Regions from separate parts of the Sphingomonas sp. So64.6b genome, predicted to be linked through region 3. Evidence: predicted binding sites of a transcription regulator. Region 3 holds the regulator's gene; each other region holds the start of a gene.
What was found. The regulator LexA, encoded in region 3, represses DNA repair genes until DNA is damaged. The targets are predictions, from matches to a motif close to GTTCCNCNCTTGTTCT.
Positions count from the first base shown of each region.

Region 1: the regulator LexA is predicted to act here: its motif matches at 4,684-4,699, upstream of G4G27_RS19075 (MmcB family DNA repair protein).
Region 2: the regulator LexA is predicted to act here: its motif matches at 3,084-3,099, upstream of recA (recombinase RecA).
Region 4: the regulator LexA is predicted to act here: its motif matches at 4,890-4,905, upstream of G4G27_RS17640 (putative DNA modification/repair radical SAM protein).

Region 1 covers NZ_CP048817.1:3,996,297-4,003,675, reverse strand. The annotation lists gene G4G27_RS19115 (shikimate dehydrogenase) at 1-568, shown strand, start outside; gene coaE (dephospho-CoA kinase) at 565-1,158, shown strand; gene dnaQ (DNA polymerase III subunit epsilon) at 1,167-1,859, shown strand; gene raiA (ribosome-associated translation inhibitor RaiA) at 1,911-2,498, shown strand; gene G4G27_RS19095 (PTS sugar transporter subunit IIA) at 2,576-3,043, shown strand; gene G4G27_RS19090 (PaaI family thioesterase) at 3,033-3,497, shown strand; gene G4G27_RS19085 (DUF1491 family protein) at 3,494-3,835, shown strand; gene G4G27_RS19080 (cell wall hydrolase) at 3,993-4,649, shown strand; gene G4G27_RS19075 (MmcB family DNA repair protein) at 4,774-5,220, shown strand; gene hutU (urocanate hydratase) at 5,252-6,904, opposite strand; gene hutG (N-formylglutamate deformylase) at 6,901-7,379, opposite strand, start outside.
Region 2 covers NZ_CP048817.1:1,393,562-1,400,940, reverse strand. The annotation lists gene G4G27_RS06735 (dicarboxylate/amino acid:cation symporter) at 1-996, shown strand, start outside; gene G4G27_RS06730 (glutathione S-transferase) at 1,064-1,696, opposite strand; gene recA (recombinase RecA) at 1,914-3,008, opposite strand; gene G4G27_RS06720 (response regulator) at 3,177-3,530, opposite strand; gene G4G27_RS06715 (response regulator) at 3,568-5,982, opposite strand; gene G4G27_RS06710 (M13 family metallopeptidase) at 6,025-7,379, opposite strand, start outside.
Region 3 covers NZ_CP048817.1:2,078,457-2,085,835, reverse strand. The annotation lists gene gltX (glutamate--tRNA ligase) at 1-989, opposite strand, end outside; gene G4G27_RS09995 (ComEC/Rec2 family competence protein) at 1,164-3,314, shown strand; gene lexA (transcriptional repressor LexA) at 3,335-4,000, opposite strand; gene G4G27_RS09985 (molybdopterin molybdotransferase MoeA) at 4,058-5,269, opposite strand; gene G4G27_RS09980 (hypothetical protein) at 5,424-7,379, shown strand, end outside.
Region 4 covers NZ_CP048817.1:3,709,308-3,716,686, reverse strand. The annotation lists gene G4G27_RS17660 (glycosyltransferase family 39 protein) at 1-648, shown strand, start outside; gene G4G27_RS17655 (hemerythrin domain-containing protein) at 645-1,130, opposite strand; gene G4G27_RS17650 (SO2930 family diheme c-type cytochrome) at 1,182-2,246, opposite strand; gene G4G27_RS17645 (parallel beta-helix domain-containing protein) at 2,243-3,436, opposite strand; gene G4G27_RS24040 (hypothetical protein) at 3,480-3,647, shown strand; gene G4G27_RS17640 (putative DNA modification/repair radical SAM protein) at 3,640-4,887, opposite strand; gene G4G27_RS24355 (hypothetical protein) at 5,013-5,147, opposite strand; gene G4G27_RS17635 (carboxymuconolactone decarboxylase family protein) at 5,310-5,774, shown strand; gene G4G27_RS17630 (sigma-70 family RNA polymerase sigma factor) at 5,833-6,660, shown strand; gene G4G27_RS17625 (hypothetical protein) at 6,687-7,097, shown strand.

The DNA of each region.
Region 1 (7,379 bases), 1.9 Mb from region 3:
CGGTACGATCGGCGCGATCAATCTTGCGCTGCGCGTCGAGGATGGCGCAGTGATCGGCACCAACACGGATGCTGGCGGATTCTATGCGCCAATCTCCGGACTCGATCTGGCCGGCAAGCCGGTGGTGGTTATCGGCGCAGGCGGGGCTGCCCGTGCGGTGCTGTTCGCGCTGTCGCGACTTGGGGTCGGACCGGTGACGATCATTAATCGCAATGTGCTGAAGGCGGCCGCCTTGCTGTCGTCATTCGGGCTGAAGGGCAACGCGTTGCCGCTCGGCAACGCGATCCCGTCCGCCGCCTTGCTGGTCAACACCAGCGCGCTCGGCATGGTCGGTCAGCCGCCACTCGAGATCGACCTGGCACCGCTGCCCGATGATGCAGTGGTCTACGATATCGTCTATGCGCCGCTCGAAACGCCGCTGCTCGCGGCAGCGCGTGATCGCGATCTCGATACGGTCGATGGCCTCGACATGTTGATCGGTCAGGCGGCGCTCGCCTTTGAACTGTTGTTTGGGGCGGAATCGCCGCGTGATCGCGATGACGAATTACGCGACCTGCTGATGTCATGATCACGATCGGGCTGACCGGATCGATTGGTATGGGCAAATCAACCGTCGCGGCAATGTTTGCCGATCGCGGCATACCGGTGTTCGATGCCGACGCGGCAGTGCACCGGCTGCAGGGCAAGGCTGGCCGGCTGGTCGCAGCGATCGAGGCGATGTTTCCCGATACGACCGGCCCCGAGGGCGTCGACCGGACCCGATTGGGCGAGGCGGTACTCGGCCATCCGGCAGCGCTCAAGCGACTCGAGGCACTAGTCCATCCCGCCGTGGCCGAGGAGCGTGCCGCATTCCTCGCCGAAAATTCCGCTGCGCCGCTTGTCGTGTTCGACATTCCTTTGTTGTTCGAAACCGGTGGCGAATCGCGCGTCGACAAGGTGGTCGTGGTCAGCGCGCCGACAGATATCCAGCGCCACCGTGTACTCGCTCGGCCGGGCATGCATGCCGACCGGCTCGATGCGATTCTCGCGCGTCAAACGCCCGATGCGGAGAAGCGCGCGCGCGCCGACTATGTCATTCCGACGGGCGGTTCGCTCGCTGAGACGCGCGCTGCGGTCGATGCGGTGATCGCTTGCTTGATCGGTCCCGAAGGTCGATAATCAGCCGCATGCGCGAGATCGTCTTCGACACCGAAACCACAGGCTTCAGCTTCGACAATGGCGACCGCATGGTCGAGATCGGTTGTGTCGAGATCGTCAATCGGGTTGAGACCGGGCGCACCTTCCACGCCTATTTCAATCCGGAGCGGCCGATGCCGTCCGAGGCGCAACGGATTCACGGACTGGGCGACGCCTTTCTCGCCGACAAACCGCTTTTTTCACACCAGGCCGAAGCGCTGATCGAGTTCATCGGTGATTGCCCGTTGATCGCGCACAACGCCGGTTTCGATTTCGGGTTTCTCAATGGCGAGCTGCTGAAATGCGGGCGGGCGCCGATCGATATGAATCGAATGGTCGATACCGTTGCGATGGCGCGCACGCGGCATCCGGGCGCCAAGCACAGCCTCGATGCGCTGTGCAGTCGTTATGGCATCGACCGCAGCCATCGCGTGCTGCACGGCGCGCTGCTCGATGCGCAATTGCTGTCGCAGGTTTATGTCGAATTGACCGGCGGCCGTCAGATCGGACTGACCCTGGTCAGCGAGACGATCGAGGAGCAGATCAGCTTCGTGCCGGCGGCGGCACCCGCGATCATACGTCCACCGCGGCTATTCGAAGCGAGCGATGCGGAACTTGCGCGTCATGCGGCGTTTATTGAAAAGATCGCCAATCCTCTTTGGCGGCTTGAGGCGTCAGGTTGACGCGGTAGCGGGATCCACCCAGATTGGATGGCCCCAATAAGGAGAATGCTCATGGAAATCCGGGTATCGGGCCACCAGGTCGACACCGGCAAGGCGCTGAAAAGCCATGTCGATGATCGGCTCCAGGGCATTGCCACCAAATATTTTTCGCGCGCGATTTCGGCGCATGTCACCTTTGGCAAGGGTCCGCATGATAACGGCTTCACCTGCGATATCGTCGCGCACGTGATGCACGGCCTGGTGCTTAAGGGCACGAACAATGGCAAGGACGCGCATGTCGCGTTTGACGGCGCGGCCGACAAGATCGAAAAGCAGCTGCGTCGTTATATGCGCCGGTTGAAGGACCGCCATTCGGCCGGGGCGGCGAATGGCGCAGCCGAGAATGGCGCCTATGACAATGCTGGCTATACGGTGTTCCGCGAGTCCGAAGATGAGGTCGAGGCGGCGGATTTCCCGCTGATCGTTGCCGAAACGCGGGTCGATGTGCCCGACGCCAGCGTATCCGACGCAGTGATGATGCTTGACCTGCGCAACACCACCGCCTTGCTGTTCAAGAACAGCGGATCAGGTGCGTACAATATGGTTTATCGCCGTGGCGACGGCACCATCGGCTGGGTCGAACCGCACCGCTCGGCCTGAGGCTTTCAACGGCCCGCGTTCGGCGCTATTGCGCGCCGAACGCGGGGGCGTGACGCTAAGGCGATTCAGGGACAATGATGAACGATTTCAGCGATTTGCTGCTGCCCGAGGACGTGGTCCAGGGAATGGTGGCGGCAACCAAGAAATCGTTGCTGCAACAGGCGGCGGCGATTCTTGCCGAAAATCATGGGCTTGATGCGAAGGCGATCGCCGATGCGCTGTCGGCGCGCGAGAAACTGGGCTCGACCGGTTTCGGTGGCGGCGTCGCCATCCCGCACGGCAAGCTTGCCGGATTGTCACATGTTGTCGGCCTGTTCGTGCGCCTGACGCAGCCGGTCGAGTTTCAGGCGATCGATGATTTGCCGATCGACCTGGTGTTCGTCCTGCTCTCGCCACCCGATGCGGGGGCGACGCACCTGAAGGCATTGGCGCGCGTATCCCGGCGGCTGCGCGACCGGGGTTTCGTCGCCAAATTGCGTGGCGCGGCATCGACCGACGCGCTTTATGCCCTGTTCACGCAAGACGAAGAGCGCGATGCTGCCTGAAGCAGTGAGCGGGGCGGAGGCGCATTTCCAAGCGCTTGAGGCGCTTTATGCCGCAGCACCGATCAACCAGCTGTTCGAATCGACCTTGGAAATTCCTGCAAGCGGCGTGGCAAGAATCCATTTCCTGATCGACGAGCGTTATTATCATGCTGCGGGTGCGGCGCATGGCACGAGCTATTTCAAGATGCTCGACGACGCGGCCTTTTATGCCGCAAACAGCATGGTTACTGATCGCTTCCTGCTCACCACGGCGTTCAATCTGTTGTTCACGCGTCCGCTCAAGGCGGGGCCGGTGACTGCGGAAGGGCGCTGGGTCAGCGGTCAGCGCCGTGTCTTCGTCGCCGAGGCGCGGTTGATCGATGCCGATGGCGAGGAGGCGGCGCGCGGCACCGGTACCTTCATGCGCTCGCGTGTCGCGCTTGCCAGCTTGCCCGGATATCGTCCCGCCCCATGAGCGGGCGGCTGCCCAGCGGGATCCTGGTCAGCGCGCTGCTGCGTCGGGTCAACGACGCTGGCGGGATGGGCATGTTGCTCGCGCGGGGTGATGACCAAGCCGGCGCGATTCTGATTATCGCACTGGAAAATGGCCGAAATCCTCGCGCGCTGGAACGAGGAATCGGGCCGGAGGGGTCGATCGAGTTGATCGAATCCGCGCGTGAGGAGGCCGATAAGCCGGGCGGCATCGAGCAATATTGGCAACGCAGGCGATCGCGCGATCCGGATCTGTGGGTGATCGAACTGGACATCCCGTTTGCCGAACGGTTCGCCGCTGAAACGATCCTCGACGATTGACATTGTTGCGCTGCACAAAGATAGCGCCATCTCTGTCAAATGCGTTGTGTCGAAGCGGGTGCGATCCGTTCGATTACGCAGTCGGGGGGCAGCCTGGGCGACAGCTTGAAGATCGAGCTTGTCGTGCCACGCACCAACCGCATAGTTCGAAGATTGAATGTCGTTTTTTCAACGCGCCGCAGCACTTGCGGCGATGTCGCTCGGAATCGCCGCACTTATCGGCGTCAGCACACCGGGCTTCGCCTTTGAACTGGATCGCACGGTAAACGCACCGTCGCTCGTATCCGTTCCACCTGCTGCCGAAAATTCGGCGCTGATTCCGGCTATCGAGCCGCTGCCCGCGACCAAATCTACGCCTGCTTCCGATCCTGAAGTGCCTGTCGCTACGACCGACGACGTCGAATATCCCAGCCTCGCCGCAGCCGTTGCCGACCAGGATGCGCCCGAGACAATCCAGGGCGATCTGAATTGCATGGCCAGCGCGATCTATTTCGAGGCCAAGAGCGAATCGCTTACCGGGCAGCTCGCGGTCGCCGAAGTTATCCTCAATCGCACCAAGTCGGGCCGTTTTCCGAAATCGGTGTGCTCGGTCGTGACCCAGCGCGGACAATTCTCGTTCGTGCGCGGCGGTCACATTCCGACGATTGCCAACAACAAGCAATTCCGCACCGCAGTCGCCGTGGCGCAGGTCGCCATGGCCGATCATTGGGACAGCCCCGCGGCCAATGCGCTGTATTTCCACGCTCGTCGCGTCTCGCCGGGCTGGCGGATGAGCAAGGTCGCGTCGATCGGCAATCACGTCTTCTATCGCTAAGTCGTAACGCCTGAAGCCCTTGGGGCTTTATTCCGTTCGCCTATTGTTCTAGATCGGGAGGATGCTGCAGCGCCCTCCCCAGTCTGTTTTGCCCGATCCCTGTGTCGATACGCCCGGATCGCCGATGTGCGCCGCCGATGTGTGTCGCGGGACGGTGCGGATGCTATTGCGGCATGATCTGGTCGCGATGGCGGAAGTACCGCTCGACGGTGGCCGACGCGCCGACCTGATGGCGATCGATTCGCGTGGGCAAATCCTCATCGTCGAGGTCAAGGTGTCGCGCGCCGATTTGCTCGGCGACGGCAAATGGACCGACTATCTCGGCTGTTGCGACCGTTTCTACTGGGCGATTCCCGCAGGATTCGATGCCACGCCGCTTGATGGCGAAGCGTTTCTGCCCGCGCGTACGGGAATCATCATCGCCGATCGCTACGATGCGGAGATCGTGCGCGAGGCGCATACCGATCCCCTGCCCGCCGCCACACGCAAGCGCTGCACCCTGGCATTCGCACGGCGCGCGGGTCGGCGCCTGATCGGCATGATCGATCCCGAAGCAGGGGCGATGCTCTGATCTCGCGTTTCGGCGCGAACCCTCTTCCGCCTCAAAGCCCCGGCAAATCCAGGCCCATCGTTCGCGCGCAATCGATCGCATCGTCATACCCGGCATCGGCATGGCGCATCACGCCGGTCGCCGGGTCGTTCCACAATACGCGTCCCAACCGTGCCGCTGCTTCGGGCGTGCCGTCGGCGACGATGACCATGCCGGCATGTTGCGAATATCCCATGCCGACCCCGCCGCCATGATGCAGCGACACCCAGGTCGCACCACTAGCGGTGTTGAGCAGCGCATTGAGCAAGGGCCAGTCCGACACCGCGTCGGACCCGTCGCGCATCGCTTCGGTTTCGCGGTTGGGGCTGGCGACCGAACCTGAATCAAGATGATCGCGGCCGATCACGACCGGCGCCTTCAACTCGCCCGATGCGACCATTTCATTGAAGGCGAGGCCGAGCCGGTGGCGATCGCCCAACCCGACCCAGCAGATCCGCGCCGGCAGGCCCTGGAAGTGAATCCGCTCGCGCGCCATGTCGAGCCAGCGATGCAGATGCGTGTTGTCGGGCAACAGCTCCTTCACCTTGGCGTCGGTCTTGTAGATATCCTCGGGGTCGCCGGACAGCGCGACCCAGCGGAATGGTCCGACACCCCGGCAGAAAAGCGGACGGATATAGGCCGGGACGAAGCCGGGAAAGGCGAAGGCGTCGGTCACGCCCTCATCGAGCGCGACCTGGCGGATATTGTTGCCATAATCGACCACCGGCACGCCGGCTTTCCAGAAATCGAGCATGGCGCGGACATGGATCGCCATCGATGCCTTGGCGGCACGCGCCACCGCGGCCGGATCGTTCTGGCGCTCGGCCATCCAGCGTTCCAGCGTCCAGCCCTGCGGCAAATAACCGTTGATCGGATCATGCGCCGAAGTCTGGTCGGTGACGAGATCGGGGCGAACGCCACGCCGCGCGAGTTCGGGATAGATATCCGCCGCATTGCTGAGCAGCCCGACCGAGATTGGCGATTTTGCGGTGGTGACGATCTCCAGCGCCTCATCCAGGCTTTCGGTCATGCAATCGAGATAGCCCGTCTGCAACCGCATCTCGATCCGGCTCGGCTGGCATTCGACCGCGAGGCACGACGCGCCCGCCATGGTCGCGGCGAGCGTTTGTGCACCGCCCATGCCGCCAAGCCCGGCAGTCAGTATCCAGCGACCCGACAGGTCGCCCCCATAATGCTGGCGGCCCGCCTCGACGAATGTCTCGTAGGTTCCCTGCACGATCCCCTGGCTGCCGATATAGATCCAGCTGCCGGCAGTCATCTGGCCGTACATCATCAGTCCGGCGCGATCGAGTTCGTGGAAATGCTCCCAGGTCGCCCATTTCGGTACCAGGTTCGAATTGGCGATCAGCACACGCGGCGCGTCGCGGTGGGTGCGGAACACACCGACCGGTTTGCCCGACTGGACGAGCAAAGTCTCTTCATCGCCCAGTCGGCGTAACGCCTCGACGATCCGGTCGAAACTCTCCCAGTCGCGCGCGGCACGACCGATGCCGCCATAAACAACCAGTTCCTGCGGGTTCTCCGCCACCCGTGGATCAAGATTATTCATCAGCATGCGCAGCGGCGCCTCGGTCAGCCAGCTTTTCGCGCTGAGCTCGGGGCCGGTCGGAGCGACGATATGACGCTGATTGTCGAGGCGGGTCATGCGGGGCCTTTCGCAAAAGTCAGGGCGGCGGTGAGGATATTGGCCAAGTCGGCGCGCAAGGGAGCGGCGCGATCGGGAGTCCAGGTCGGTGGCCAGTTGGACTCGTCGGGCTCGCCCTTGGGCTCATCGAGATAGGCGCGCATCGCGATTTCCATCTGGATCGCGTGCACGCCGTTGGCCGGACGACCATAGTGACGCGTGGTCCAGCCGCCGCGGAAACGCCCATTGAGTACATGCGACCGCTCGCCACAGGCCGCGACCACCGCATCGCTCAGTGTGGAATCGCAGGTCACGCCATTATCGGTGCCGATATTCAATTCGGGCAGCTCGCCGTCGAACAAGCGCGGGATGACGCTGCGGATCGAATGGCAATCATAGACCACGACCCAAGGATGCAGCGCGCGCAGCCGCGCGATCTCCGCCTCGATCGCGTCATGATAGGGGGTGAAATACGCCACGCGGCGTGCGTCGATGT
Region 2 (7,379 bases), 680 kb from region 3:
ACGCTCGGCCTAATCCTCGTCCATATCTTCCAGCCCGGCGTCGGATTGAATCTGGCGATCCCGGCCGCGACCGCGGCGAGCGGGATCGATCAGAGCGCGTTCGACCTCGCCAAGTTCGTCACGCATGTCGTGCCGGCCTCCGGTATCGAGGCGATGGCCGATAACGAGATCCTGCAGATCGTTATCTTCTCGCTGTTCATCGGTGTCGCGATCACCGCAATCGGTGAAAAGGCCGCGCCGTTGGTGAGGGGCGTCGAGGCGCTCGCCGCGGTAATGCTGCAGGTGACCAATTACGTCATGCGCTTCGCCCCGATCGCGGTCTTCGCAGCGGTGGCGAGCACATTGGCGGAACGCGGGCCGGGCGTGATCGGTGATCTCGCCTATTTCATGGGCACTTTTTACATCGGTCTTTTCACCTTGTGGGCACTGCTGATCGGCATCGGCTTCCTGTTCATCGGCAAGCGTACCGGGCTGCTGGTGCGCTATATCCGCGAGCCTTTGCTGCTGGCCTTCTCGACCGCATCGTCGGAAGCGGCTTATCCGCGCACGCTGGAAGCACTCGACCGGTTCGGCGTCCCGCCCAAGATCGCCAGTTTCGTGCTGCCGCTGGGGTATTCGTTCAACCTCGACGGCTCGATGATCTACATGACCTTCGCGTCGCTGTTCATCGCCCAGGCGTATGGCATCGACCTCAGCCTGGGACAGCAGATCACCATGTTGCTGGTGCTGATGGTCACGTCGAAAGGTATTGCCGGCGTGCCGCGCGCCAGCCTGGTGGTGATCGCCGCCACCCTGCCGATGTTCAAGATTCCGGAGGCCGGCCTGTTGCTGATCCTCGCGGTCGATCACTTCCTCGACATGGGGCGGTCGGCGACCAATGTGATCGGCAATGCCGTCGCGGCGAGTGTCGTGGCGAAATGGGAAGGCGATCTCGATCCGCGCGAACCGGCCGAGGTCGAACCACCCCATGCGCCGTCCAAGGGCCTGTCGGGCTAGGGCAGTGTATCTACCCCACCCGTCCTTTCGAGAACGGGTGGGTGAGTTTGCGCAATCCTATTAGCGATCAGGCATAGGCATAGGGCCCGCCCTTCTCCAGCGCGACCTGATAGGCCGGGCGGGTGTGGATTTTGTCGAGCCAGGCGATCGTCGCCGGGCGTGAGGCGTCGAGCCCGGCACGGCTGCGCGCGGCTTCGAGCGGAAAGCTCATCATGATGTCCGCCGCGGTCATCTCGTCGCCGGCAAACCAGGGACGGTTGGCGAGTTCGGCTTCGACATAGTCGAGATGGACATCAATCATCGGCTGGATGCGTTTCATCGCCTTTTTCCCGAACAGCGGGATACGCGCGAGCACCAGCTTGAGCAGCAGCGGCGGCATCATCGAGCCTTCGGCATAATGCAGGAAATGACGGTAGCGCAGCACTGAATCGCGATGCGCCAATGGGCCGAGCTTTCCATCGGCCTTTTCGACCAGATATTCGACGATCGCGCCGGTTTCGGCGATCGTCACACCAGCCTCTGTGTCCTCAATGACCGGCGATTTGCCGAGCGGGTGGACGCGTTTGAGTTCGGGCGGCGCGAGCATGGTCGCCTTGTTCCGCTCGTAACGCTTGATCTCATAGGGCAGGCCGAGTTCTTCAAGCATCCACAGGACACGTTGCGAGCGCGAGTTTTCGAGATGATGGACAATGATGGTCATGGCAGTCCTCTCCTGCTTTGCCGGCACGCTAGCGGCTTGCGAGACGATGTCGAGCGGATCAGCTTTCCGGCCGAAAGCGCCACCCGAAAATGCCGATGAAACGCGAAAGGCCCGCCATAACAGGCGGGCCTTCCCATGTGTTTGCGACGCGCGGGACGCCGACTTGAAACTGGCGGGATCGTGATACCGTCCCTCTCCCCGTCGGGAGAGGGAGGGCTTACATCTCCTCGCCGTCATCCTCTGGTTCGGGGCCGGCCATCATTTCTTCGGCGACCTTGTCGGTGCGCGTGCGGATTGCCTTTTCGAGGCGGTCGCACATTTCCGGATTTTCCTTGAGGAAGGTCTTCGAATTCTCACGCCCCTGACCGATGCGGACACTGTCATAGGAGAACCAGGCACCCGATTTTTCGACCAGCCCGGCTTTGACGCCGAGATCGAGGATTTCGCCGATCTTGGACACGCCCTGGCCGTACATGATGTCGAATTCGACCTGCTTGAACGGCGGCGCGACCTTGTTCTTGACGACCTTCACCCGGGTGGTGTTGCCGATGATCTCGTCGCGATCCTTGATCTGGCCGGTGCGACGGATGTCGAGACGGACGCTGGCGTAGAATTTCAGCGCATTGCCGCCGGTCGTCGTTTCGGGGTTACCGTACATCACGCCGATCTTCATGCGCAGCTGGTTGATGAAGATCACCATGCAGCGCGAACGGCTGATCGATCCGGTCAGCTTGCGCAGCGACTGCGACATCAGGCGAGCCTGAAGGCCGACATGGCTGTCGCCCATTTCGCCCTCGATTTCGGCACGCGGCACGAGAGCGGCGACCGAATCGATCACCAGCACGTCGATCGCGTTGGAGCGGACCAGCGTATCCACAATCTCAAGCGCCTGCTCACCAGTGTCGGGCTGCGACACGATCAACTCGTCGATATTGACGCCGAGCTTCTTGGCATAGACCGGATCGAGCGCATGCTCGGCATCGACGAACGCCGCGGTGCCGCCGCCCTTTTGTGCTTCGGCGATGACATGCAACGCGAGCGTGGTCTTGCCCGAGCTTTCCGGGCCGTAAATCTCGATCACCCGGCCACGCGGCAGACCGCCGACGCCGAGCGCGATGTCGAGCCCGAGCGAGCCAGTCGAGATCACCTCAACCTGCATCGTCTCTTTCGAGCCGAGCCGCATTGCCGAACCCTTGCCGAACGCGCGATCGATCTGCGCGAGTGCTGCGTCGAGCGCCTTTTGGCGCTCAGTCGACGCCTTATCGTTGGAAACTGCCATTTTGCTGTCGATGACCTTCAAGTTCGCCGCCATTGGAGCCTCCGCCGCTAGACCTATACCGCCACGCATTCAATGCGTGTTAAGGCCTTGTATCGCGTTTGTTCTCATAGAACAAGAGCGGAACATAAAATTTGTTGGAGCCGTTATGGAACGCCCATGAAATCAAGGTTGCCGAATTGTGGCGCATGACCGGCAGGACAATTAGTTAAGCGCTTCCAGTGCCTTGGCGACGCCATCCATGGTGAATGGTTTGGCCAATCTGGGACGTTCGCGATGCTCCTCGATTATCGCTTCACCGCTTCCGCCACTGGCGAAAACGAACGGAACACCAATTCCCGCCAGCGCATCGGCAATCGCAAAACTCTTTTCCCCACCGCGCAGATTCACATCGAGAATCGCCGCGTCGATTCCACCCGCTTCGATCAGCGCCAGCGCATCGGCGACATTATCCACGCTGCCGGCCAGCTGCTTGCCCAGCACGTCGAGGAAATCCTCAAGCATCATGGCGATAAGGGGCTCGTCCTCGACAATGAGGATATGCTGCGGTGAGCTCATGTCGCGGCTTTAGCCGCAGGCCGATCATCGCGCCAAGTTATTTCGCTGTCAAAACGCTACGAGCGGCTTCGGCAAGCTGTTGCACCGAGAAGGGCTTGGCGAGAAACTGGACATTGTCGAGGTCGATCGACTTGCGCAGCGTCTCCTCGGCATAGCCCGACATGAACAGGATCGGCAGATCGGGATAACGCTCGCGAACATGTCGGACCATGGTCGGACCATCCATCAACGGCATCATCACGTCGGAAATGAGCAGGTCCGGCTTCTCGCTGCGCGCCAGCACTTCCAGCGCGGCCTCGCCATGTTCCGCGGTCAGCACGGTATAGCCCTGGCGAGTCAGCGCGCGCTCGGCGACCGCGCGGACCATGTCTTCGTCTTCGACCAACAGGATCGTGCCGGTACCCCATAGATCGGCCGGCTTGTCTTTCGGCACGGCCCGCGCCGCGGCCGGTGGTGGCGCTTCGACGACACCGCTCGCGGTATGGACCGGCAGATAGATGGTGAAAACCGCGCCAGGCCCGCCCTTGTTATTGTCGGCGAAGATATAGCCGCCCGATTGCTTGACGATGCCATAGACGGTCGAGAGCCCGAGTCCCGTCCCCTTGCCCACTTCCTTGGTGGTGAAGAAGGGTTCGAAGATCTTGGGCAAGATATCGGCCGGAATACCGCTGCCGGTATCGGCGATCTCGAGCGCGATATAATCGGCGATCGGCAGGATGTCGGAGCCCATCTTGCGCACATCCGCAATGGAGACCGACTTGGTCAGGATCGACAATGTGCCACCGCCGCGCGGGTCGCGCGCGAGCATCGCATCGCGCGCATTGACCGCGAGGTTGACCACGACCTGTTCGAGCTGGCCGGGATCGGCGCGCACTGGCCCCAGATTGCGGCCATGCTTGACGGTCAGCGCGACCGTCTCGCCGAGCAGGCGCTTGAGCAGGTTCGAGACTTCGGAAATGACATCGGGCAGTTGCAGCACCTGCGGCCGTAACGTCTGCTGACGCGAAAAGGCGAGCAACTGGCGAGTCAGGCTGGCGGCGCGATTCGAATTCGCCCTGATCTGCTGGATGTCGTCATAATCGCTGTCGCCAGGGGTATGGCGCATCAGCATCAGGTCGCAATGCCCGATGATCGCGGTCAGGATATTATTGAAATCATGCGCGACGCCGCCGGCAAGCTGGCCCACTGCCTGCATCTTGGTCGCCTGCGCAACTTCGCGCTTGAGCCGGGTTTCCTCGCCATTGTCCTTGAGGCTGAGCAGCACCGCAGCATCGCCCAGGCCGCGCGCGCCGGCGATCGACAAAGCGACTGGTTCGTCGGGATGATCTTTCAACCGTACCGCAAGGTCGGTCGAATGCGTCGCGCCATTGGCAAAGCGCCGGATCGCGTCGGCGACCACACCCTTGTCCTCCCGCACCAGCAGGTCGCCGGGATAAAGCGGCGGCGCCGCGGCATCGACCTGCGCCGCACGTGCGAACGCGTCGTTCATCTGGATGAAGCGGCCATCGCGATCGACCAGCGCCATGCCGAACGGCATGAGGCTGACCAGGCTGCGCACATGCGCCGATGCGCTACCGCCAATCGCCGGGGTGTCGCCGCCGCCCTCGTCATCGAGCAGCGCGACAAGCATCGGCGCGTCTTCGCCTTCGAGAAAGGGTATCTGCAGCACACGCAGCGGCACGCCGGTCAGGCCTTCGCGTTCGAAACGCACCAGGCCATGGCTGTCGGTGATCAGGAAGCGAGCGAAATCACGCCCGGCGATCGCCCCTTCCTCATGCCCCATCGCGCGCGCGCGGAACACGCGGTTGGCCGAACGGATGCGCCCGTCGGGCCCGATCAGCGCGGTCATGATCCCCGCAGCGGCGAGCCGGTCTCCAGTCGGGCCGCCGATCATTCCCTCGACCGAGGTGGCGAGGTCGAGCCCCTCGGCGCCGCGGAAGCGCCACACGAGCAGATCTTCGTCGCGTCCGGCACGTTCGACTTCCGCCGCAAGCGGCGTGCCCCGCGCGATCAGGCGATCGACTGTGGCCGTGCCGTCGCGCCACGCGGCGCGGCCAGCGGTGCTCAGGCGATCCACGCCGGCATCGTCGATCGGCAGGCCGGGCGGCGTCGGAAAACCGGCAAACAGCGTCTCGTAACGGTCGTTGGCGCATACCAGTCGCCCGGCGCGGTCAGTGATCGCGACCGCATCGGCGCTGCTTGCCGCAAGCGTGCGCGCGACGGTCCAGTCGGCCTCGACCTCGCCGGTGCGGCTTTGCGGAAACAAGCGGCGTGCCGCGACGAGACAACCGACAATGACCAGCGCAGTGGCCAGGAAGGCGCCGGCGATCGGTAAATTGCCGATCAGCCCAAGGATGATCAGCGCCGCGGCTACGCCGCAACCGCCAGCGATCAGCGCGGCGCTGCGCGCTGGACTGAGTGACGGGGTCGGAGGTGCGGGAAGGCTGGCCATTGCCCGCCCCTCTTTGGCCGCGCTCGGTGCATCGTCAAGCGGTTACCAGATGCGAACGCGCTGTTCCGGTGCCAGATAGAGTTTCTCGCCCGCTTCCGGCTCGAATGCGCCGTACCAGGGATCGAGATTGCGCACGATTCCCGCGCGCAGCTGCGAGGGCGCGTGCGGATCGGTCTTGAGGCGCTGGATCATGTCCGCCTCGCGATAGCTGCGCCGCCACACCTGTGCCCAACCGAGATAGAAACGCTGGTCGCCGGTGAAACCGTCGATCACCGGCGCGGGCTTGCCGCCGAGCGAAGCGTGATAGGCGTCGAACGACGCGCTCAGGCCGGCCAAGTCGGCGGTATTCTCACCCAGCGTCAGCGTGCCGTTGACCTTGCGGCCGGGCAGCGGTTCATAAGCGTCATATTGCGCGACAAGATTGCCGGTCAGCTTCTTGAAGCTCGCCACATCGGCGGGCGTCCACCAGTCGGTCAACCGGCCCTTCAGATCATATTTTGCGCCCTGATCGTCGAAATGATGGCTCATCTCATGGCCGATCACTGCGCCGATGCCGCCATAGTTGATCGCGGGGTCGGCATTGGGATCGAAAAAGGGCGGCTGCAGGATCGCCGCCGGGAAGGTGATCGCGACCAAGGTCGGGTTGGCCTGTGCGTTGACCGTCATCGGGGCCAGGCCCCACTCCCAGCGGTAGATCGGCTTGCCCAGCTTCCCGGCATTATAATCATGCGCCCATTGATTGGCGCGCAGCGTGTTGCCGAACGCGTCGCCGGGCGCGACGCGCAGCGCCGAATAATCGCGCCACTTATCGGGATAACCGATCCGCGGCGTGAACGCGGCGAGCTTGGCGTGCGCCTTGACCTTGGTTTCGGGCGCCATCCAGTCGAGCTTGTCGATCCGCGCGTTCATCGCGGTAATGATGTTCTTGACCAGTGCATCCGCCGCCGCCTTGGTTTCGGGCGGGAAATATTGCGCGACGTAAAGCTTGCTGACATCGTCGGTCAGCACACCGCTGGTATAATCGACGCCGCGTTTCCAGCGCGCCTGCTGTTCGGGCGTCCCCGACAGCACGGTGCTGAACATCGCGAAATTCTCCTTGTCGAACGCCGTTGGCAGGACCGACGCGAACCCTTCGAGCGAGCGGATCAGCAACTGATCCCGGAGTACGCCGACCGGTGTCGCGCCGATCAATTTGGCGATGCCGCTGATCGCGCTCGGCTGGCCGACGATGACGCTATCGGCCGGAATGCCGATACCCCTGAAATAGGTCGCGAAATCGAAACCGGGCGCGGACTTCCCCAGGTCGGCAACCGTCATCTTGTTATACGTCTTGTCGGCATCGCGGCTTTCGGCGCGGGTCCAGCTAACCTGGGCGATCCCGGTTTCGAAATCGACGA
Region 3 (7,379 bases):
GGTTCGAAGTCCAGCCGGCCGGCGACCATCTCGGCAAGCCGTGCGTCATCGGCGAGCCGGATATAATGACCATTAAGGTTCTCCAGTTTTTTCAGATCGAACCTGGATGGTGATTTTCCGACGCCATCAAGGGTGAACCACTCAACCGCCTGTTCACGGCTGATAATCTCATCGTCACCATGGCCCCAACCGAGCCGAAGCAGATAATTGTTCAGCGCCTCGGGCAGGATGCCGAGCTCGTCACGGTACGAATCGACCCCGACCGCGCCGTGACGCTTGGACAGCTTGCCGCCGTCCGATCCGTGGATCATCGGAACATGGGCGTAGATTGGTTCGGGCCAGCCCATTCCGCGGATCACGCTCAATTGACGGAATGCGTTGTTGAGATGATCGTCGCCGCGAATGACATGCGTCACGCCCATGTCGTGATCATCGACCACCACCGCGAGCATATAGGTCGGCGTGCCGTCCGAGCGCAGCAATACGAAATCATCGAGTTCCGAATTCTGTACGGTGACCGGGCCCTGGACCTGGTCGTTGATCGTCGTGGCGCCGTCCTTCGGTGCCTTGATTCGCACGACGAAAGGCGCGTCCTCCGGTGCTTCGTCCGGATCGCGGTCGCGCCAGCGGCCATCATAACGCATCGGCAGCTTCGCGGCCCTCTGGCTTTCGCGCAGCGCCGTCAGCTCTTCAGCGGTGGCGTAGCATTTATAGGCATGGCCCGAGGCGAGCAGTTGATGCGCGACCTCGGCGTGGCGTGGCGCACGTTCGAACTGGAATATCGCATCGCCGTCCCAATTCAGGTCAAGCCAGGTCATCGAATCGAGAATTGCGTCGATCGCCGGCTGAGTCGAACGCGCGCGATCGGTATCTTCGATGCGGAGCAGGAATTTGCCGCCATTCGCCTTGGCGAATAGCCAGTTGAACAGCGCGGTGCGCGCGCCGCCAATATGCAGGAAGCCGGTTGGCGACGGCGCGAAACGGGTAATGACTTGCCCAAACGCCGGCGCGGCCGCCGAATTGTCGCCCGATGTACCCGGGACGGCGGCATCAGTAATTGCGCTCAAGCGCGCATCCTTTCACACATGTATCAGATGGCCAGTTCAGCCGCCCACGCCCCTAGCACGCGACCTTGGCCGCTTCAAATCGGCCAGGGATGGCATTTGTCCGGTATTCGTAACGCGCTCGAACGCTGGCTCGAAGCGGAGCGCGACCAGCTTATATTATGGTTTCCGGTAGCAGTCGGTGCTGGGGTGACGGCGTGGCTGATGCTGCCTGACCCATCGGCATGGCGCGCCGCTTTGCTCATGGCGGGTGGGGTGGCATTTCTGGCACTCGCGGTTGGGCGCGGCGGCCGGGCGGGAAGGGCGGTCGGCATCGGTGCGCTGGCGGCGGCGCTCGGCTTTTCGCTAATTTGGTTGCGGGCGAGCGACGCCGCCGGAATCGTGCTTACGCGGCCGGTGATCGTCGCGTTCGAGGCGCGGGTCGAGACGATCGAACCGCTGGCGGCGCGTGAACTGGTCCGGCTGCGGCTCGCGCCGATCCAGGTGATCGATCAGCCGACAGATCGAAAGCCGACCAGGCTGCCGGAGCATGTGCGTGTCAACCTGGCCGAGGGCGACGTGCCCGCAGCGCTTACCCGAGGTGCGACGATCCGGTTGAAGGCCCGGTTGATGCCACCGCCCCAGCCGGCGGTGCCGGGCGCCTATGATTATGCGCGGGTCGCCTGGTTTGACGGGATCGGCGGCACAGGGCGTGGCTTCGCTCCGGTCGCGGTGATCGCGGCGGGTGATGCACCCGGCGCTGGCCTACGCGACCGGCTTTCGCGCCATATCCAGACCCGCGTCGAGGGCAGCGCAGGCGGGATCGCCAGCGCGCTTGCAACTGGCGACCAAGGCGCGATCGCCGAGGAGGATGCCGAGGCGATGCGTCGTTCGGGCCTTGCGCATCTGTTGTCGGTCAGCGGCCTGCACATCACCGCGGTGGTGGCGGCGACGATGCTGGTCGTGCTGCGCCTGCTCGCGCTGAGCCCCTGGCTTGCACTGCATTTCCGCTTACCGCTGATCGCCGCGGCGGCCGGTGCCGCTGCCGCGATCGGCTATACGCTGCTTACCGGATCGCAGGTGCCGACGATCCGCTCATGCGTCGCGGCGCTGCTCGTGCTGGCCGCGCTGGCGATGGGACGCGAGGCGATGACCTTGCGGCTGGTTGCGGCGGGTGCGGTAGTCGTATTGTTGCTCTGGCCCGAATCACTCGCCGGGCCGAGCTTCCAGCTGTCCTTTGCCGCGATCACCGCGATCATCGCGTTGCACGAACAGCCGCGTGTGGAATCCTGGTTTGCGCCGCGTGGCGAGCGCTGGATCGCCAAAATCGGCAGGGGGCTGGGGTCGCTGATCCTGACCGGGTTGGCGGTGGAATTTTCGCTGATGCCGATTGCGTTGTTCCACTTCCACAAGGCAGGCTTTTACGGTGCGCTGGCCAATATCGTCGCGATTCCCTGGACCACGTTCGTCGTGATGCCGCTGGAAGCGCTGGCGCTGTTGCTCGATACCGCCGGCCTTGGCGCACCTTTGTGGTGGCTTACCGATCATTCGCTCAACCTGTTGTTATGGCTGGCGCGGACGACCGCCGGTTTGCCAGGATCGGTCGCGGCGCTGCCTGCCATGCCCGCCGGCGCCTATGCGCTGATGGTCCTGGGCGGATTATGGATTGCCTTGTGGCGCACGAGATGGCGGCGGCTCGGGCTCGCCCCGCTTGCGATCGGAATCTTGTGGGCCTTGACGACGCCGGCGCCCGATCTGCTGGTCACTGGCGATGGGCGCCACGTCGCGATCCGCACGACGAATGGCGGGCTGGCACTGCTGCGTGACCGGGTCGGCGACTATACGTCGGACATGCTCACCGAAAATAGCGGGGTCGATGGCGAGCCGCTGCTGCTGGCCGATCAGCCCGACGCGCGGTGCAATCGCGATTTGTGCCTGACCGAGCGGCGTATCGGCAGCCGAACCTGGCGCATCCTCGCCACGCGCAGCGCCTATCTGGTGCCGGCGGGCGAATTGATCGCGGCATGCAAGGGCGCGGATATCGTGGTCAGCGAGCGGCGCTTGCCCATGGCCTGCACACCGCGCTGGTTGAAGCTCGACCGGCCGACGCTGGCGCAGACCGGCGGTGTTGCGATCACATTGCAGGATGCCGCGGTCCGCACCGTATTCAGCCCGGCCGACGCGCATCCCTGGGTGGTGGCCGGTAAGTTACCCGCCGGCAGACTGGCACGAAGACGCTTTGACCGACGCACTTCCTCCCGTTCGCCCTAACCCGTCAAAGGGTTCGCCGGTCAATCGTAACGGCGCAGAAGCCCGGCGAGTTTACCCTGAACGCGGACCTGAGCGGGCGAATAACGCTGCGCATCATAGGCGCGGTTGGCCGGATCGAGCCGAACCATCGCACCTTCGCGGCGGAAATATTTGAGCGTCGCTTCGCTGTCGTCGATCAGGGCGACGACGATCTCCCCATCGCGCGCCGTATCGGCGCGGCGGATCAATGCATAATCGCCATCGAGGATACCCGCCTCGACCATCGAGTCGCCCGACACTTCGAGCGCATAATGTTCGCCACCACCGAGCAATGCGGCGGGGACAGCAAGCATCGAACTGCCCTCGAACGCTTCGATCGGCACGCCGGCGGCGATGCGGCCGTGCAACGGGATCTCGATCACATCGTTGGCGGGTTCGGGCAGGATGCGGATATTGGCCGGCGCAGCAGGCGTTTTCCGTGCAACATCGCCGCGTTCCGGCACCTTCAGCACTTCCAACGCACGGGCGCGATTGGGCAGGCGGCGAATGAACTGGCGTTCCTCGAGCGCGCTGATCAGGCGATGTACGCCCGATTTCGATTTGAGATCGAGCGCCTCTTTCATTTCTTCGAACGAAGGCGACACGCCGGTTTCGGCGAGACGATCACTGATGAAGCAGATCAGCTCATGCTGTTTGCGCGTTAACATCCGAAATTCCTCCGTCGGAACAGACTGGGAACGTTGTCGCAATGTTCCCCCGGCTTGTCAAGCGATGCGCAGGGTGTCGACGATTTCTCCTGCAGCTGCGGCCGGCGCATGCGGCGCGCGAACGATCAGACAGTCGGCGCGCGCGAGGGTGCGCAGCATCGACGAGTCCTGGATTGTCGAGGCAAAGACCCGGCCATCACGCGTTTCCGCGCGCAGAAAATCCTGGCGATGGTCATTGGCGGCGAGAGCTTCGCCGAGCATCGCCGGCGTGGTGCGCGGCAGCGGATCGGCCGCGCCACTCATCGCGGCGATCAACGGGCGCAGGAACAGGGTTGCGGTGACGAAGGCGGACACCGGGTTGCCAGGCAGGCCGAGCACGACCGTTTCACGGAGCCGCCCCGCCATCATCGGTTTCCCCGGGCGCAGCGCGAGGCGCCAGAAATCGATGCTACCTCCTGCGGCCTCAAGCGCGGGGCGGACGAGATCATGGTCGCCGACCGACGCGCCACCGGTGGTGACGAGGATATCCGCATCGACCCGGCTCAGGGCCGCGGTCATCACGTCGAGACGATCGGGGAGAATACCGAGATCGATCACCTCGACCGGCAAGTCGGCGAGCATCGCGGCGAGCATCACGCCATTGGATTCGGGAAGGCCCGCGCTATCGATCGCTGCGCCGGGCGCGGTCAATTCGTCGCCGGTCGCATTGATCGCCACGCGGATAGGGCGGCCGACCTGAAGCGCGCCATACCCCCCGGTCGCGGCAACTGCGATACGCGCCGGCGTGAGACGTTCGCCACGCGCCACGAGGATGTCGCCAGTCGAGAAGTCGAGCCCCTTCAAGCGAGTATTGCCGCCGAGCCGGCGGGGGCCTTCTCCGGCTAACGTCACTATATCGCCGTCGCGTGCGACCTCCTCCTGGACCATCACCGTATCCGCGCCTTGAGGCATCGCCGCGCCGGTAAAAATGCGGGCGGTTTCGTTCGCACCGACGGTGCCGGGGAACGGTCGGCCGGCGGCGCTCTCGCCGACCAGCGTAAAAGGGCCGGGCAGATCGGCGAAGCGGATCGCGTAACCGTCCATTGCCGAGAGGTCGGTGGTTGGCTGAGTTCGTAAAGCGACGATGTCGGCCGCTGCCCAGCGATTTGCGGCGGCGCGTAGCGGCATGGTTTCGCTGGAAACGCGGGGCGCGAGCGCGAAGAGGCGCGATTGCGCTTCGGCGAGGGGGAGAAGAGCAGGCGGGTTCACACGCGGTGATGTACCCGGCATGCTGCGCCCGCGTCCACCATGCTGAACGAGGAAAAGCCGAACAAGTATAAGCCGCTGCGGTCGCACCGACTCTCCGATGAACGGTCGTGCCACGCCGGGTTCAGGAACATTGCGCCATGGTGCACGCTTTGGGGGGCACCAGGAGTTGGATGCCATGACCAAGCGAATACACCTCAACCGCCTGTCTCCAGGCGTTCGTCAGGCCAGTGCTGCAATCGCCATTGCGGCGTCGCTGATGCTTGCCGGATGCAATCCCAAGGCCGCGACCGAGGACAAGGCGGCCTATCAATTGCCCGACCTGCCCGCGACGCTGCCGCTCGCGGCTGGCGATGCGACGACGATCCGCCCTGCGGCGGCGATCGCCTCGCTTCCCAAGGCACGCCCGATCAGGGCGGTGCAGCTGGCCGATCCGGGCCAATCCTATGCTTATGCCGACGATGCCTGGGGTTTTGCCGATGCGCTCGGCGACGCGCCGCCCGATTACGGCTTCGACTATGATGATGTCGAGCCATGGGCGTGGCAGGGTTATGACGATTCGATCGCCTTTGCCGAGCCGATCGATGACGGATACCGCTATTATTATTATCGCCCCGGCGCCGATTCGCCTTATTTCGTGCGCGATGGCGATTATGGCTATGGCTATGACGATGGTCAGCTGGCCGTGGTCTATGCCGCCGGCGGCGGGGTTCTGCCCTATGCCTCTTATGGACCGCGTCAGGATTATGCCGCGCGCTATTATGAGCGCGGCCGCAATCTCTATCGATCGTCGCGTCAGCGCCGCCCGGTGATCGCCGCCAATTGGGCCGAACGCCGCGATGCCATTGCGGTCGCGCGCGCGCGCTGGTCGGCGGAGCGCTCGCGTGAGGCAGACTGGCAACGTTACCATGCCGGCGTGGAGCAGCGGCAACAGCGCCATTGGGGCCAGGAACAGGTGCGCCGTCGTGCCGATATCGTGCGCTACGACACGTGGCGCGACCAGCGCTTCCGCACCCCGCCACCACCGCGCGCCATTCCGGCCGCCTGGACGCAAGCGCCCTGGGCACGTGATGCCAACCGTTATGCCCCGGCTGCGCGCGGCTTTGCCGGCGACCGGGCCGAGCAGCAGCGCGCCGTTGCGATCGAGCGTCGTCGCGTCGCCACCCTGGCGGCACGACCGGTCAACCCGCGCGACGAGGTGCGCCGCGCCGCGATCGATCGACAGCGCGCGCTTGGCCAGCAGCAGGAAAACCTGCGGCTCGCGGGCCGCGGTAATGCCGATCAGCAGCGCCTTCAGGCGCAACGCCAGGCCGAAATGGCGCGCCGCCAGGGCGAACGGGCCAGACAGGTCGCGGCCGGTGACGCCGCACAGCGCGATCAACAGGCGCGCGCCGCGGCGATGCAACAGCGCCGCGCAACGCTCGAGCGGGATCGGTCGGTCCAGGCGGCGCAACAAGCCAGGCGCATCCAGGCGCAGAATGACCAGCAAGCCCGCGTTGTACAGGTACGCCAACGCCAGCAGGCGCAATTGCAGGCGCGCGCTGCACAGCGGACGCAGGTCGAGCAACGCCGTCAGGGTCAGGCGCGCGCCGCCGAAGCGCAGCAACGTCGCCAGCGGCTTGCGCAAACCCAGACTCAACAGCGTCAACAGGGTCAGGCGCGTGCCGCACAGGCGCAGCAGCGCCAGGCGCAGATCCAGCAACGCGCTGTGCAAGCCCAGCAACGGCTGGCGGCTCAAGGCCAGGCCCGCGCCGCGCAGGCGCAACAGCGCCAGCAGGCTCAGACTCGCGCGATGCAAGCTCAGCAGCGTCAGGCGGCTCAAGGCCAGGCGCGTGCCGCACAGGCGCAACAGCGCCAGCAGGCTCAGGCGCGCGCGATGCAGGCTCAGCAGCGTCAGGCAGCACAAGGCCAGGCACGCGCGGCGCAAGCTCAACAGCGCCAGCAAGCCCAAGTCCAGGCGCAGCAGCGCCAACAGGCTCAGGGGCAGGCTCGTGCCGCTCAGGCGCAACGGCAACAGGTGCAAGCCCAAGCCCGCGCAGCGCAAATGCAGGCCCGCGCAGCGCAAATGCAGGCGCGTGTTGCGGCTCGGCCGGTGCCCGCGGCACGCCCGGCAGGGCCACTACGGCCTGATCGC
Region 4 (7,379 bases), 1.6 Mb from region 3:
GGCCTGCGCCGCGTCATGACGATCGGTATGCCGGCGGCGTTGATCGCCGTGGCAGTCATGCTGCCCTGGTGGATCCGCAATCTGGTCGTGCTCGGCGCTTTCGTGCCATTGACCAGCTCGGCCGGTTACAGTCTGTGGATCGGCAATAATGCCGATGCGACGGGCAATTGGCTGCCGCCGCCCGAGCAATTGCGCGGCCTGCCTGAAATCACCTTCGGCAAAGCGGCGGCGGGGTTGGCCCAAGAATGGATCGTTCAGCACCCGGTCGGTTTCGTGCGGATCACCATCGCCAAGTTCGTTCGCGCGGTGGCGATCGGCGAATTCGGCGTGGTGCGCCTGGCCGCGATGAATCCGCCAATCTCCGCCGCGATCGGCGCGCTGCTGCTGCCGGTTTCGCATGGCGCGCATTTGCTGACCCTGGCGGGAGGCGCCGCCGCGCTCCGCCTTCGACGTGACCCGGCAATCGCGGCACTGGCGGCGTTGCTGGCGGCCTGCGTCGTACAGCTCATGCTGTTCGGCATGTGGTTCGAATTCGGCGAGCGTCACCGCGAGTTCCTCACGCCGTTCATATTGATCGCTGTGGCCGTCGCGGTGCCCCACTGGGCGCGAATGAGCGACAGCCGGAGACGGCAACCGGCGATCGCCTAATCGCGTTCGTCGCTACCTGCCGGGGTCGCTTCGGCGCGTTCGAGTTCCTTCGGCTTGCGCGTCTCGAATATGTTGGCGAGCCTTGCTTCCTCGTCACCGCTCAGTTCCTTGGCGGCGGCTGGGAACATCTCTTCCTCTTCTTCGTCGATATGATGCTCATAGCGGTGGCGCATTTCCTTGAACTTGGTCAGCCAGGCGTCGGATGCGGTCTCGATCTCGGCCAGCTCGCCGAAATAGTCGTCGATCTCCTTATGCTCGGAGACCGAATGGCGCGCATCGTCGCGCAGCTCGGGGTTGGCCAGCATCGTCGCATAGAGCGACTCCTCTTCGGCCGCGGCGTGCGCGGAGACTTCGATTCGGAACGCTTCGAACAGGGTTTCGCGCTCATCGCCAGCGCCCGATGTATCGTCGATCCTGGCCAGCAACGCGCGGTGGCGGTCATGGTCGGCTTTGAGATCGGCAAAGATGCGGGCGTCGGCCATGAAAATCTCCTGTCGGGTCAAACAGGAGAACCGATCGGCGCGTCGCTTGTTTCAGTTGCGAGTCGCTTTCACCCCGGTCCGGTTGCCATCGGTTGGCATATCGCTGATCCAGCGCGTGAGCAGCGCGATCGCCTCGGCATGGACGGTCGCGCGGCCCAGTTCGGGCATGGCGATGCCGGGATCGGTGCTTTCCATGCGGAAGATCAGGATCGAGCGTTCGGGATGGCCGGGGTCGATGTCGAACTCGTTGCTGCCGCTGCCGCGCCCCGCCGCGACCGGGTGCTTGAGGATGCCGCGCGCATTGGCGTCGGCTTGCTTCCAGTCGAGATAGAGGCCCGAATTGGACGCCGCGCCATTGGGGTTGTGGCAATGCGCGCAATTGGTTTCGAGATAGGCGCGCGCGCGGTCGGCAAGCGGGGTGGCCGCATCGTCCCAGCGTGCCAGACGCGGGGCATCGGCCGGCAAGCGATCGATCATGCCCGCTTTGAGCAGCGCCTGAAGCTGTTTGCCGTCATTGAGGTTGCGAATCTTCGGCCCGATCGGGGTGATCGCGCCCGACAGCGCGTGGCAATCCTTGCACTGGTTTTGGTTGGGCACCGAATAGCTGATCGTGCGGCTCTGCCCCGACGGATCGGTGAAGGTCACCGGGATGCGCGTGCCGGCGCGCTTGAGCACCGCGTCGGTGCCGTCGGCGTTCCAGACATAGGGAATCGCGACCCAGCCGCTCGCGCGGTGCAACAATAGCCGGGTCTCGAGCGCCTTGAACTTGCCCGATTGCTGATAGCCGAAAGTCTTCACCAGCGCCGAGCCGACCGGCAGGTCGATGACCTTGTCCGGATCATAGGCAGCGATCTTGCCGCCCGGGACATAAAGGTAGCGCTGCTTCTCGGCATAGTCGGAGAAGAGCGGCGTGTTGAGCGTATAGGACGTCACGCGCGGCGCCGGTGTCCGGGCTGCGATGTCGGTGAACAAGTGGAACTCCGACAATTTCGCCGGATAGCCGTCGCCGATGATCGCAGCGTCGTTTACACCGCGCGCGTCCTCCACGGCCGCGCCCAGGATGACAAGCGCGGCACAGGCCGAGACGGTCGCGGCGATATGCTGGGCAAGCTTCACCGCGCGGCCGCCTCCATCGCTTCGGGCAGGACGACCTTGGCGGGCTGTGGCTTGGTCGTGCCCTTGGACAGGTCGGCCGGTGCCGGTTTGGCCGTCTCCGGCGGTGCGCCAAGCGCGAGACCCAGGCCGAGCACCGCGACCTTGTCGGTCACCGCCAGGTCGGCCTTGTCGCCAGTGCCGTCCCACAGGATCGGCGGAAGCGACCCGCCAAACGCTGCGGCGAGCTGATCGCCGCCGGGCAGTTTCGGCGCAAAGCCGGCCTTGCCGTGACGATTGCCGCCGACCGCTATGCCGCGCGGCAACGGGTTGTAGCGCGCGTCGGTAAAGGTCTTGGGATAACCGATGATCATCACGTTCGCGGTGCCATTGCCCGACAGATCATTGTCGAAGACATGGACATTGTCGTTGGCCATCACCAGCACGCCCGTGCCGGTCGGCACGGTGGCGACGATATTGCCCTTAGGCGCGAAATTGGGCGTGTCGTTGTCGACCACCATATTCTTGAACACGCGGATGTCGCCGCCACCCATCACCGGCAGATTGGGCAGGTCGAACACCAGGATGCCGCCGGTATTGTGCGTCGCAGTGTTGCCATAAACGTCGGCGTTACGGCTGTTCTCGATCTCGATCCCGGCGACATTGCCCTCGGCGCGCGAGTTGCGCACGATGATCCGCTTCGACTGGCCGACATAGATGCCAGCGTCGGACGCGCCTTTCACGATCACCGAATCGATCAGTACGTCGCTGCTCTCGACCGGATAGATGCCGTAAGCGCCGTTGGTTTCCTTGGGCCCCCCGGTCCATTCGACGCGGACATTCTTGTAGACGATCCGGTCGGCGCCCTTGGTCTTGATCCCGTCGCCCTTCGAATCCTCGACCGCGAAGCCCCGCAGCACGACATCGTCGGATGTGACGAGCAAACCCTCGCCCGCGCCCAATTGACCCTTGAAGCTGAGGATCGTCTTGTCCGGTCCGGCACCGCGCACGGTAACCTTATCGACATCGAGCGACAGGCCGTCGGTCAGCTCGAAGCGCCCCGCGCCGATCTCGATCACGTCGCCCGGCGTCGCCTCGATCAGCGCACCCTGCAGCCGCGACTGCGCATCGGCGCCGGGTGCGACAGTGACGGTCTTGGCCAGCGCGGGCGATGCAATGATCGCTAGCGCCGCAAACGGCAGGATAAGCTTCATGGTATAGCTCCTCTATTGTCATGCGCGGGTTCGGCCCACGTCGATGACGATCATTTTTCAGACCGAACCGGAGCCTTTGGCTCTGACCAATTCCGCATCCGTGCCGACATGTTCCGGCATCGGCAAAAAACCTAGCGATAACTATTTTATGGTCAATAGCCTATTTCGGCGGGCCGGGCGCCGCCGCGGCTTGCCGGCCATGATCAGTTGAAAAGCTCCATCTGTTTCGGCTTCGGCGTGACAATCGTCTTCAATCCTGCCTGATCGGTCAGCGCGCCGGGGCGCCAGTCGTCGGCGATCAGGAACGGGCGCATCTTGACGATCGACACAGTCAGCCGACCGATATCCTCGAGCCGAAGCCGGCGCCAGCGCCGCGCGGTGAGAATCGAATTGACCGCCTTCACCCCCAGTCCGGGAACGCGCAGCAACATTTCGCGCGGTGCGCGGTTGACATCGACCGGGAACGAACCGCGGAATTTGAGCGCCCAGGCAAGCTTCGGATCGATGTCGAGCGGCAGCATGCCGGTCGCCTCATCGGTCGCCGCGACGACCTCACCCGGGGCATAGCCGTAGAAACGCATCAGCCAGTCCGACTGATACAAGCGATGTTCGCGCATCAATGGCGGTCGCTGCAGCGGCAGGATCGCGCTGGCATCGGGAATTGGCGAAAAGGCCGAATAATAGACCCGCCTGAGCCCGAAGCGGTCGTACAATGTGGATGCCTTGCGCACGATGTCGCCATCGGTCGCCGCGTCCGCGCCGACGATCATCTGCGTCGATTGCCCGGCCGGCGCGAATTTTGGCGCGGAGCGGTATTTTCGGCTCGCATCGGCGGTATCGATGATCGCCGATTTCATGTCGGTCATCGCACTCTCGATGCGCATCTCGGATTTTTCCGGCGCGAGCCGTTTGAGACCGCTCGCGGTCGGCAATTCGACATTGATCGAAACGCGATCGGCATGGAGCCCGGCCTGACGCACCAGCTCGGGGTCGGCGTCGGGGATCGTCTTGAGATGAATATAACCGCGAAAATGGTGATCTTCGCGCAAGCTCCGCGCGACCTCGACGATCTGCTCCATCGTATAATTGGAGGAGCGGATGATTCCGGAGGAAAGAAACAGCCCCTCGATATAATTGCGCCGGTAAAAGGCGAGGGTGAGCTGCACCACTTCCGGCGCGGTGAAGCGCGCGCGGCGCACATTGCTGCTCTTGCGGTTGATACAATAATGGCAGTCGAAGATGCAGCTGTTGGTCAGCAGAATCTTGAGCAATGAGATGCATCGGCCATCCGGCGCATAGGCGTGGCAAATGCCCATGCCGCCATCGGTCGAGCCGAGCCCGTTGCCGTCGCGCGAGCTGCGCTTGACCGTGCCCGATGAGGCGCATGACGCATCATATTTGGCCGCGTCGGCGAGGATTTCGAGCTTTTTCTGAACGTCGAGCTGCGCCATATGTTCGACATATGTTCTTGCGGCACGCAAGTCGACTGATCGATATCAATCAGGCCATATTTTTCAGTATGGTCAATAGTTTGGCGTCGCGGCCGGCGACGCGGACGCGCGCCGGCCCGACCGGGTCAGATCGGCGAGACGCCGAAATATTTGAGAGCGCCCAACGCCACCAATAATACGGCGATGGCGATGATGATATTGGCGACGTTGAAAGTGCTGCGTTCGACGACGACGCGTTCGTCACTCCGGACTTCAGGCATGATCGTTCCTCCATTGTTACGGAGTGAAAACCATCGATAGGTGCAACTGTTCCGGATTGGCCCGACGACAAAGGCAGGATCTTTTTCCGCGGGGCATGTCACACCGGGCTTTGCTATCTCGTCTTGGATACGATGGTGCATGGTGCACTGATGGAGAAGATCATGACTCCCCGTATCAAGAACCCGTTCAAATCCGCTCCCGACGGGATCAAGGCGATGATGGCGCTTGAGGCAAGCATCCAGGCCAGCGGCCTCGACCATACGCTATGCGAGCTGGTCAAGATGCGCGCGTCGCAGATCAATGGCTGCGCCTATTGCCTGCACATGCATGCGACGGATGCGCGCGCGCATGGCGAGACCGAGATGCGCCTCTACCTGCTCAACGCATGGCGCGAATCGCCGCTGTACAGCGATCGCGAACGTGCCGCGCTGGCCTGGACCGAGGCACTGACCCGGGTTGCCGATACCGGCGCGCCGGATAGCGACTTCGCGCCGCTTGCCGAGCATTTCGACGAGGCCGAGCAGGTCCAGCTGACGCTGCTGATCGGCGCGATCAATCTGTGGAACCGGCTGCAGATCGGATTGCGCGCGGTGCACCCGGTGGATGCGGCGCGTGTCGCGGCCTGATCGCGTCACCGACCCATTCGAGGCGCAGCGGCCGCGGTTGCTGCGCCTCGCCTATCGCATGCTCGGCTCGGTCGGCGAAGCCGAGGATGTGGTGCAGGACGCCTGGCTGCGCTGGCGCCGGTTCGACGGTGTGGTCGATCATCCCGCCGCCTTTCTGTCGCGGATCGTCACGCGGCTGTGCCTCGATGTCATGAAATCGGCGCGGGTGCGGCGCGAAACCTATGTCGGCGAATGGCTGCCCGAACCGCTGTTCGATCCGGCCGAGGAAAACGAGCCCGCCGACGACCTGACCATGACGCTGATGCTGGCGCTCGAACGGCTGTCGCCGCTGGAGCGGGCGGCATTCCTGCTCCACGACGTGTTCGGCGTCGCGTTGAACGACGTCGCGACGACGCTCGATCGCGATGCGGGCGCGGTGCGCCAGCTCGCGGTGCGGGCGCGCAAGCATGTCCATGACGCGCGTCCGCGCTTCCCGGTCGACCAACAGGAAGCCGACCGCATCGCCGAAGCGTTCTTCACCGCGTCGCGCAGTGGCGACACCAAGGCATTGCAGGCGCTGCTCGCGGACAATGTCGTGCTGCATTCCGACGGCGGCGGCCGTGTCCTCGCCTTCCGCAATCCGATCATCGGCATCGATCGCATGCTGCGCCTGTTCGCCGGCCTGTATCGCAAGTTCGGCGAACAGGGGATGGTGATGATCCGCCCGGTGTGGATCGACGGCCTGCCCGGTTATGTCAGCAGCGAGCGCGGCGAAATCCTGCAGACCACCGCGCTGGCGATCGAAAACGGCCGGATCGCGGGCATTTATGTCATGCGCAATCCCGACAAGCTGAAACATGTCGCACTGGCGCTGGCCACCGAGGGGCAGTCCGGATTGCCGCATTGACCGACCATCAAAGGACAATCCGAGCCATGAGAATGCCCTGCATCGTCGTTGCGACACTCCTCGGACTGGGCATGGCGGCAAATGGCATGTTCATGCTCGCCGCGCCGCTCGACTGGTATTTCGCGGTGCCGGGAGTGACTTCGACCGGCGCGTTCAATCAGCATTTCATCCGCGATATCGGGATCATCTTCGTGATGACCGGTGGCGCCTATATGGTGGGTGCGTTCCGCACCGATTTGCGTCTGCTGCTCTGGGCGATGGCGACGATCTGGTATTCGGGCCATGCGCTGTTCCATTTGTGGGAGATCGCGGTCGGCATCTGTTCGCCTTCCGCCTTCCCGCGGGATTTTCCCGCGGTGACGCTGCCCGCGCTGCTCGGCATCGGGCTGACGGCGTGGAGTTATGCCGAGAGCCGGCGCCGCCGACGCGCGGCCTGACTGCGGCAATACCGTTCCAGCGATAAGAAAGAGCGAGCCAGACGAGTCCGGCAACGACTGTCAGACCAGATGCTGCGCTATGGTTGAATCGCCGCCCGGCGAGCGAGCGAATGGCGGGAGATATAGGACACCGGTAATGTTCCGTTTCGCCGCCGCCGTCACAATGAAGAACTGAAATTCCTTTCGATATATCAAGTGTTTATATAAATCTGACGGCGGAAGGCAGCGCTTCGGTCCAAAGGAGATATAGGACATCCAACATGGACCGAACGCGATTCGGGG